DNA from 3 places in the Salmonella sp. A1325 genome. Region 3 is predicted to be linked to each of the others. Evidence: predicted binding sites of a transcription regulator. Region 3 holds the regulator's gene; each other region holds the start of a gene.

Region 1 (2,270 bases), on a different contig from region 3:
ATTGGCCGTTACGCGAACCGTATCGCCAATAGCCGCTATACGTTTGCCGGCGAAACCGTACAGTTAAGCCCAAGCCAGGGCGAGAACCAGCTACACGGCGGACCGGAAGGCTTTGACAAGCGCCGCTGGCAAATTGTGAACCAGAACGATCGCCAGGTATTATTCGCGCTCACCTCTGATGACGGCGACCAGGGCTTTCCTGGCCATCTTTGCGCCACGGCGCAATATCGTCTGACCGATGACAATAGAATCTCCATCACCTACCGGGCAACGGTCGATAAACCCTGTCCGGTGAATTTGACCAACCACGTCTATTTTAATCTGGACGGCGATCGGACCGACGTGCGCCAACATAAGCTGCAAATTCTGGCGGATGAGTATCTGCCGGTAGATGAATCCGGTATTCCACGCCAGGGGCTAAAATCGGTAGCCAATACCTCGTTTGACTTCCGGATGCCAAAAGTCATTGCCAGCGAGTTTCTCGCCGATGACGATCAGCGCAAGGTTAAAGGCTACGATCATGCTTTCCTGCTACAGACGCAGGGTGATGGCAAAAAGCCGGCGGCCCGTCTGTGGTCACAGGATGGAAAGCTACAAATGATGGTTTACACCACCGCCCCGGCGCTACAGTTTTATTCCGGCAATTATCTGGCGGGTACACCTTCCCGCGGGCCGGAACCTTATGCCGACTGGCAAGGGCTGGCGCTGGAGAGCGAACTGCTGCCGGACAGCCCGAATCATCCTGAATGGCCGCAGCCTGACTGTATCCTTCGCCCTGGCGAGGAGTACGCCAGCCTGACCGAGTATCAGTTTATTCCGTTCTAACGATATGCCGCTACATGCCCGATGACGCAAGCTTATCGGGCCTACGCGCCATTGCCCTGCTCAAACCTCCACCACTTAAAGACAAAATCGCAACTCTGAGTTCACAAGAACCTTACACTGCGCCACTATTTTCGCTATGGTTATGCGTAAGCATTGCCGCCAACACCTCGCGGCAATATAATGAGAATTATTATCATTACATATGATTTATAGGAGTGAGAGTATGGCTGTAACTAAGCTGGTTCTGGTACGTCACGGTGAAAGTCAATGGAACAAAGAGAACCGTTTCACCGGCTGGTATGATGTTGACCTGTCTGAAAAAGGCGTAAGCGAAGCAAAAGCAGCGGGTAAACTGCTAAAAGAAGAAGGTTTCAGCTTTGATTTTGCCTACACTTCCGTACTGAAACGCGCTATCCATACGCTGTGGAACGTACTGGATGAACTGGATCAGGCGTGGCTGCCGGTGGAAAAATCCTGGAAACTCAATGAACGTCACTACGGCGCGTTGCAGGGGCTGAATAAAGCGGAAACGGCAGAAAAATATGGTGACGAGCAGGTTAAGCAGTGGCGCCGCGGTTTTGCCGTGACGCCGCCGGAACTGACCAAAGATGATGAGCGTTATCCGGGTCACGATCCACGTTATGCCAAACTGAGCGAGAAAGAGCTGCCGTTGACCGAAAGTCTGGCGCTGACCATCGACCGCGTTATTCCTTACTGGAACGACACCATCCTGCCGCGTATGAAGAGCGGTGAGCGCGTGATCATCGCCGCTCACGGTAACTCATTGCGTGCGCTGGTGAAATACCTGGATAACATGAGTGAAGATGAGATCCTTGAGTTAAACATCCCGACCGGCGTGCCGCTGGTGTATGAGTTCGACGAAAACTTCAAGCCGATCAAACATTACTATCTGGGCAACGCTGACGAGATCGCTGCGAAAGCGGCTGCCGTGGCGAATCAGGGTAAAGCGAAGTAATCACCTTTGCCGGATAGCGGTATAACTGCCTTATCCGGCCTACGAGCAATGGGTAGGCCGGATAAGCGCAGCGCCATCAGGCAATACGTCTTAAACAGCGATCACGCCGTCCAGCACCACCTGCAATTTCCCCTGCGAACAGCGCTCCACGCGTCCTCGTACCCGGTACACTTCAGCCAGACGCTCCGCAGTAATCACCGTCTCCGGCGCGCCGCTGGCGACCAGCCTGCCGTCTTTTAGCATCAGGACATGGTCACCATGACGCAGTGCAATATTAATGTCATGCGCCACGACTATCGTCACCCTATTTTGCGCCTGGGTATCCCGACGCACGAGATCCATTACGTGAAACTGATAGTTTAAATCCAGCGCGCTGAGCGGCTCATCCAGCAACAGAAGTTCAGGGCGACGAATCAGCGATTGCGCCATACCCACTAACTGCCGCTGACCGCCGGAAAGCTGGTCGAGA
Region 2 (2,270 bases), on a different contig from region 3:
TTTGTCGATCTCGTAGAATTCAACGTTGAAATCTTTTACCGCCGCCAGCCTGGTTTTCTCTATTTCCTTGTCCCATGCGGCTTTCTCAAATTCGATCGATGCCTTGATGGCGGCTTCGACGATGCGCTGCTGTTCCGGCGTCAGCTTTTCCAGCGTGAGGGTACTCATTAACAGGATATCGGGAATGCGAGTGTGCATATCGTAGGTGTAATAACGGGCGACTTCACCGTGGCGGGCGATGGTGAGAGCGAACTCATTGTTTTCCGCGCCGTCGAGTATGCCTTGTTGTAACGAGGTATAGACCTCCGCCTGGCTCATGGCGATAGGCGAAGCGCCCAGCAGTTTGAGAGTTTGGATCGCCGTCTCACTCTGCATGACGCGGATCTTCTTCCCGCGTAAATCCTCAATGCGTTTAACCGGCGCTTTGCTCATATAAAAATTACGCGCGCCGGAATCATACCAGCCTACGCCGACAAACCCCTGTGCGGCGGTGGACTGATAAACAGGCTCCATCACCTGTGGGTTATCCATTACGCGGTAGTATTCATCGACGGTGGCAAACAGGTAGGGAAGTGAGAACACGCCGTACTCAGGCGAAAAACTCTCCATCAGCCCGGACGACACTTTAGTGATGTCGACGACGCCGACCTGCGTCAACTCCACCAGTTCGCGCTCGCCGCCAAGCTGTCCGTCCGGGAAGTACTGTACTTTGATATCGCCGCCCGTTTTCTCTTCAACTTGCTGCCCCAGGAAGTGCAACGCATCTTTTACCGGCTGGCTATTTTCAGCGTAGGCCAGGCGCAAAATGGTTTCGCCGTGGGAGAAGAAAGAGAGTGTGGAGAGTAAGGCCAACGTAGCCAGACGTATAAAACCAGGTTGCTTCATAATTCCCTCGCAATTGTAATAATTTATCGGGAATGTAATTGCATGGTGAAATTATAACCTTCTTGATTTTGCCACCGCTGACAAAAATTGGCACCAAAAGAAAGATTTTGAAACCATGTTTCACATTTCATGATTTCCAGGAATTCATCAACAGGCGGTTTCGGTTGGAGGCGTAAAAAACGATTTTTTTCAGCGGATGCCGTAACGTTTATAACCCTTGAAAAAGTACGGCATTGATAATCATTTTCAATATCATTTAATTAACTATAATGAACCAACTGCTTACGCGGCGTTAACACTGTGCCGCTCGACAATAATGGAGATGATTATGAGTTATACACTGCCATCCCTGCCGTACGCTTATGATGCACTGGAACCGCACTTTGATAAGCAGACGATGGAGATTCACCACACCAAACACCATCAAACCTATGTCAACAACGCTAACGCGGCGCTGGAAAACCTGCCTGAGTTTGCTGACCTGCCGGTTGAAGAACTGATTACTAAACTGGACCAGGTGCCAGCGGACAAAAAAACCGTGCTGCGTAACAACGCGGGCGGCCACGCTAACCACAGCCTGTTCTGGAAAGGGCTGAAAAAAGGCACCACTCTGCAGGGCGATCTGAAAGCGGCTATCGAGCGTGACTTCGGTTCCGTTGACAACTTCAAAGCTGAATTCGAAAAAGCAGCAGCAACCCGTTTCGGCTCCGGCTGGGCGTGGCTGGTGCTGAAAGGCGACAAACTGGCTGTGGTTTCTACCGCAAACCAGGATTCCCCGCTGATGGGTGAAGCCATTTCCGGCGCTTCCGGCTTCCCGATCCTGGGTCTGGACGTGTGGGAACACGCTTACTACCTGAAATTCCAGAACCGCCGCCCGGACTACATCAAAGAGTTCTGGAACGTGGTGAACTGGGACGAAGCAGCAGCGCGTTTCGCCGCTAAAAAATAATTTGCATTGCACGTCTGTAGAAGCGAGTCTGATGACTCGCTTTTTTTGTATCCGCGTAAGGAGCAGCAGATGCATTATCCGGTTGACGTGTTTATTGGCAAAATTCGTGACTATGACGGCAGCCGCCCGAGCGCTATCGCCAAGGTGCAAATCGACGGCGAACTTATGCTGACCGAGCTGGGTCTGGCAGGCGATCAGCAGGCCGAAAAGAAAATCCACGGCGGCCCCGACCGCGCGCTATGCCATTACCCCCGCGAACACTATGCTGATTGGATTCGCCAGTTCCCCGAGCAGGCGACGCTGTTTTGCGCCCCGGCGTTTGGCGAGAATCTGTCGACGAACGGAATGACCGAACACAACGTGTTTATTGGCGATATCTACCGCTGGGGTGAGGCGTTGATCCAGGTCACTCAGCCGCGCTCTCCATGCTTTAAAC
Region 3 (2,270 bases):
TCATTGAAGAAATATTAATGAAGCAGCTTATGGCGCTGCGCGGCCAGGGTTTAGTCTGAAAATAAGTTTTGTTTCATATTTCGTGTAGCAGAGCGTGCAGTCCCGCGTGATTGCTGTTTCCGCATATCTGCCTGTTCTGCTATGATTGCCCTTATCCGTGGGCAATTCGCCACCACCATTTCAATAAGTTTCAAGAGGTTATTTTACTCATGGCAATCACTGGCATCTTTTTCGGCAGCGACACCGGTAATACCGAAAATATCGCAAAAATGATTCAAAAACAGCTTGGTAAAGACGTTGCCGATGTGCATGACATTGCAAAAAGCAGTAAAGAAGACCTGGAAGGGTATGACATTCTGCTGCTGGGCATCCCAACCTGGTACTATGGCGAAGCGCAATGTGACTGGGATGACTTCTTCCCGACTCTCGAAGAGATTGACTTTAACGGTAAGCTGGTGGCGCTGTTTGGCTGTGGCGATCAGGAAGACTACGCGGAATACTTCTGTGATGCGCTGGGCACGATTCGCGACATTATTGAGCCGCGCGGCGCCACGATTGTGGGTCACTGGCCAACCGCAGGCTATCATTTTGAAGCCTCTAAAGGTCTGGCTGACGACGATCATTTTGTCGGCCTGGCGATTGACGAAGACCGTCAGCCTGAGCTGACCGCCGAGCGTGTTGAAAAATGGGTTAAGCAAGTTTCAGCTGAATTGCACCTCGACGACATCCTCAACGCCTAATCTTATGCGGCGCAGCGTTATATCTGCGCCGCATCAATAGACAAGACCAATCAAAATAATTGCTACAAATTTGTAACTTTCGCACCCATCCCTGTACAATGTCCGGGTGTAATCAGGTGGCGCCAAAATTTGCAGGCAAAACCACAGTTTTATTAACATCTGCGAGAGACTTGCGGTTTTCATTTCGGCATGGCAGTCCTATAATGATACGCATTATCTTGAGTGCAATTTCTGTCACTTCTCTAATGAAGTGAATCGTTTAGCAACAGGACAGATTCCGCATGACTGACAACAATACCGCATTAAAGAAGGCTGGCCTGAAAGTAACGCTTCCTCGTTTAAAAATTCTGGAAGTTCTTCAGGAACCAGATAACCATCACGTCAGTGCGGAAGATTTATACAAACGCCTGATCGACATGGGTGAAGAAATCGGTCTGGCAACCGTATACCGTGTGCTGAACCAGTTTGACGATGCCGGTATCGTGACCCGCCATAATTTTGAAGGCGGTAAATCCGTTTTTGAACTGACGCAACAGCATCATCACGACCATCTTATCTGCCTTGACTGCGGAAAAGTGATTGAATTTAGTGATGACTCTATTGAAGCGCGCCAGCGTGAAATTGCGGCGAAACACGGTATTCGTTTAACTAATCACAGCCTCTATCTTTACGGCCACTGCGCTGAAGGAGACTGCCGCGAAGACGAGCACGCGCACGATGACGCGACTAAATAAGTGTAAATCTTTCGAAGAGCCAACCGCCCGGTTGGCTTTTTTATATCCTCCTCTTTCCTGCCGCTTGATGTTGATTTAATGTAAAAAACGCTATCGCATCTCAGGAGAGCAGGAATGGAGCTTCGCCAGTTACGCTATTTCGTGCGTATTATTGAAACCGGCAGTATGGGCAGCGCCGCGCAGGATCTTGATATTGGCGTTTCAGCATTAAGTCAACAGATGTCCCGTCTGGAAAACGAGCTTGCCATCCGTCTGCTGCAGCGCACTTCGCGCGGCGTAACGCCAACCAACGCCGGGCTGGCCTTTTATTCGCAGGCGCAACTCGCCCTGCGTCATGCCGACGACGCGATTCTCGCCGCCAGAGAAGCGCGCCTTTCCGGTCATGTGAGCGTAGGAATGGCCCCCAGTACCGCCTCCATACTGGGTATACCGTTTATCCATGCCATGCAGGAAAACTATGCCGATGTCCGACTGCATGTGGTGGAAAGCTTGTCCGGTAATCTGGAAAGAATGATCAATACCCGCCAGATTGATTTAGCCGTTGTTTTTCAAAAAGATAAAATCCTGCGCTGGAGCGCCAGACCGATCCTTGAAGAACAGCTTTTTCTGATTGGCTCCCATGCCCTGCTGGCGGCGCTTCCTGATAACCCGATCACACCTGAACAACTGGCAGGCATTCCGCTCATTATGCCAAGCCAGGGACACGGGCTGCGCGGCAGGCTGGACGCTGTCTGCCAGGAACATGCGCTTAACGTTGAAATCGTCGCGGAAATTGACGGCCTGGCGTTGTTGATGC

What was found. The regulator Fur, encoded in region 3, represses iron uptake genes when iron is present. The targets are predictions, from matches to a motif close to ATAATAATGAGAACNACTATCAA.
Region 1: a site for Fur is predicted at 1,000-1,022, ahead of gpmA (2,3-diphosphoglycerate-dependent phosphoglycerate mutase). Genes of this name have one in related genera too.
Region 2: a site for Fur is predicted at 1,119-1,141, ahead of sodA (superoxide dismutase [Mn]). Genes of this name have one in related genera too.

The regions. Positions count from the first base shown of each region.
Region 1 is NZ_JAMLWO010000007.1:6,997-9,266, reverse strand. Features, by position in the region: gene galM (galactose-1-epimerase) at 1-825, shown strand, start outside; gene gpmA (2,3-diphosphoglycerate-dependent phosphoglycerate mutase) at 1,049-1,801, shown strand; gene NAZ64_RS14465 (ABC transporter ATP-binding protein) at 1,892-2,270, opposite strand, start outside.
Region 2 is NZ_JAMLWO010000011.1:105,450-107,719, reverse strand. Features, by position in the region: gene NAZ64_RS18900 (TRAP transporter substrate-binding protein) at 1-885, opposite strand, end outside; gene sodA (superoxide dismutase [Mn]) at 1,214-1,834, shown strand; gene yiiM (6-hydroxyaminopurine reductase) at 1,904-2,270, shown strand, end outside.
Region 3 is NZ_JAMLWO010000003.1:432,504-434,773, reverse strand. Features, by position in the region: gene ybfE (LexA regulated protein) at 1-59, shown strand, start outside; gene fldA (flavodoxin FldA) at 210-740, shown strand; partial or broken gene NAZ64_RS09050 (fur leader peptide) at 944-1,029, shown strand; gene fur (ferric iron uptake transcriptional regulator) at 1,022-1,474, shown strand; gene tcuR (tricarballylate utilization LysR family transcriptional regulator TcuR) at 1,589-2,270, shown strand, end outside.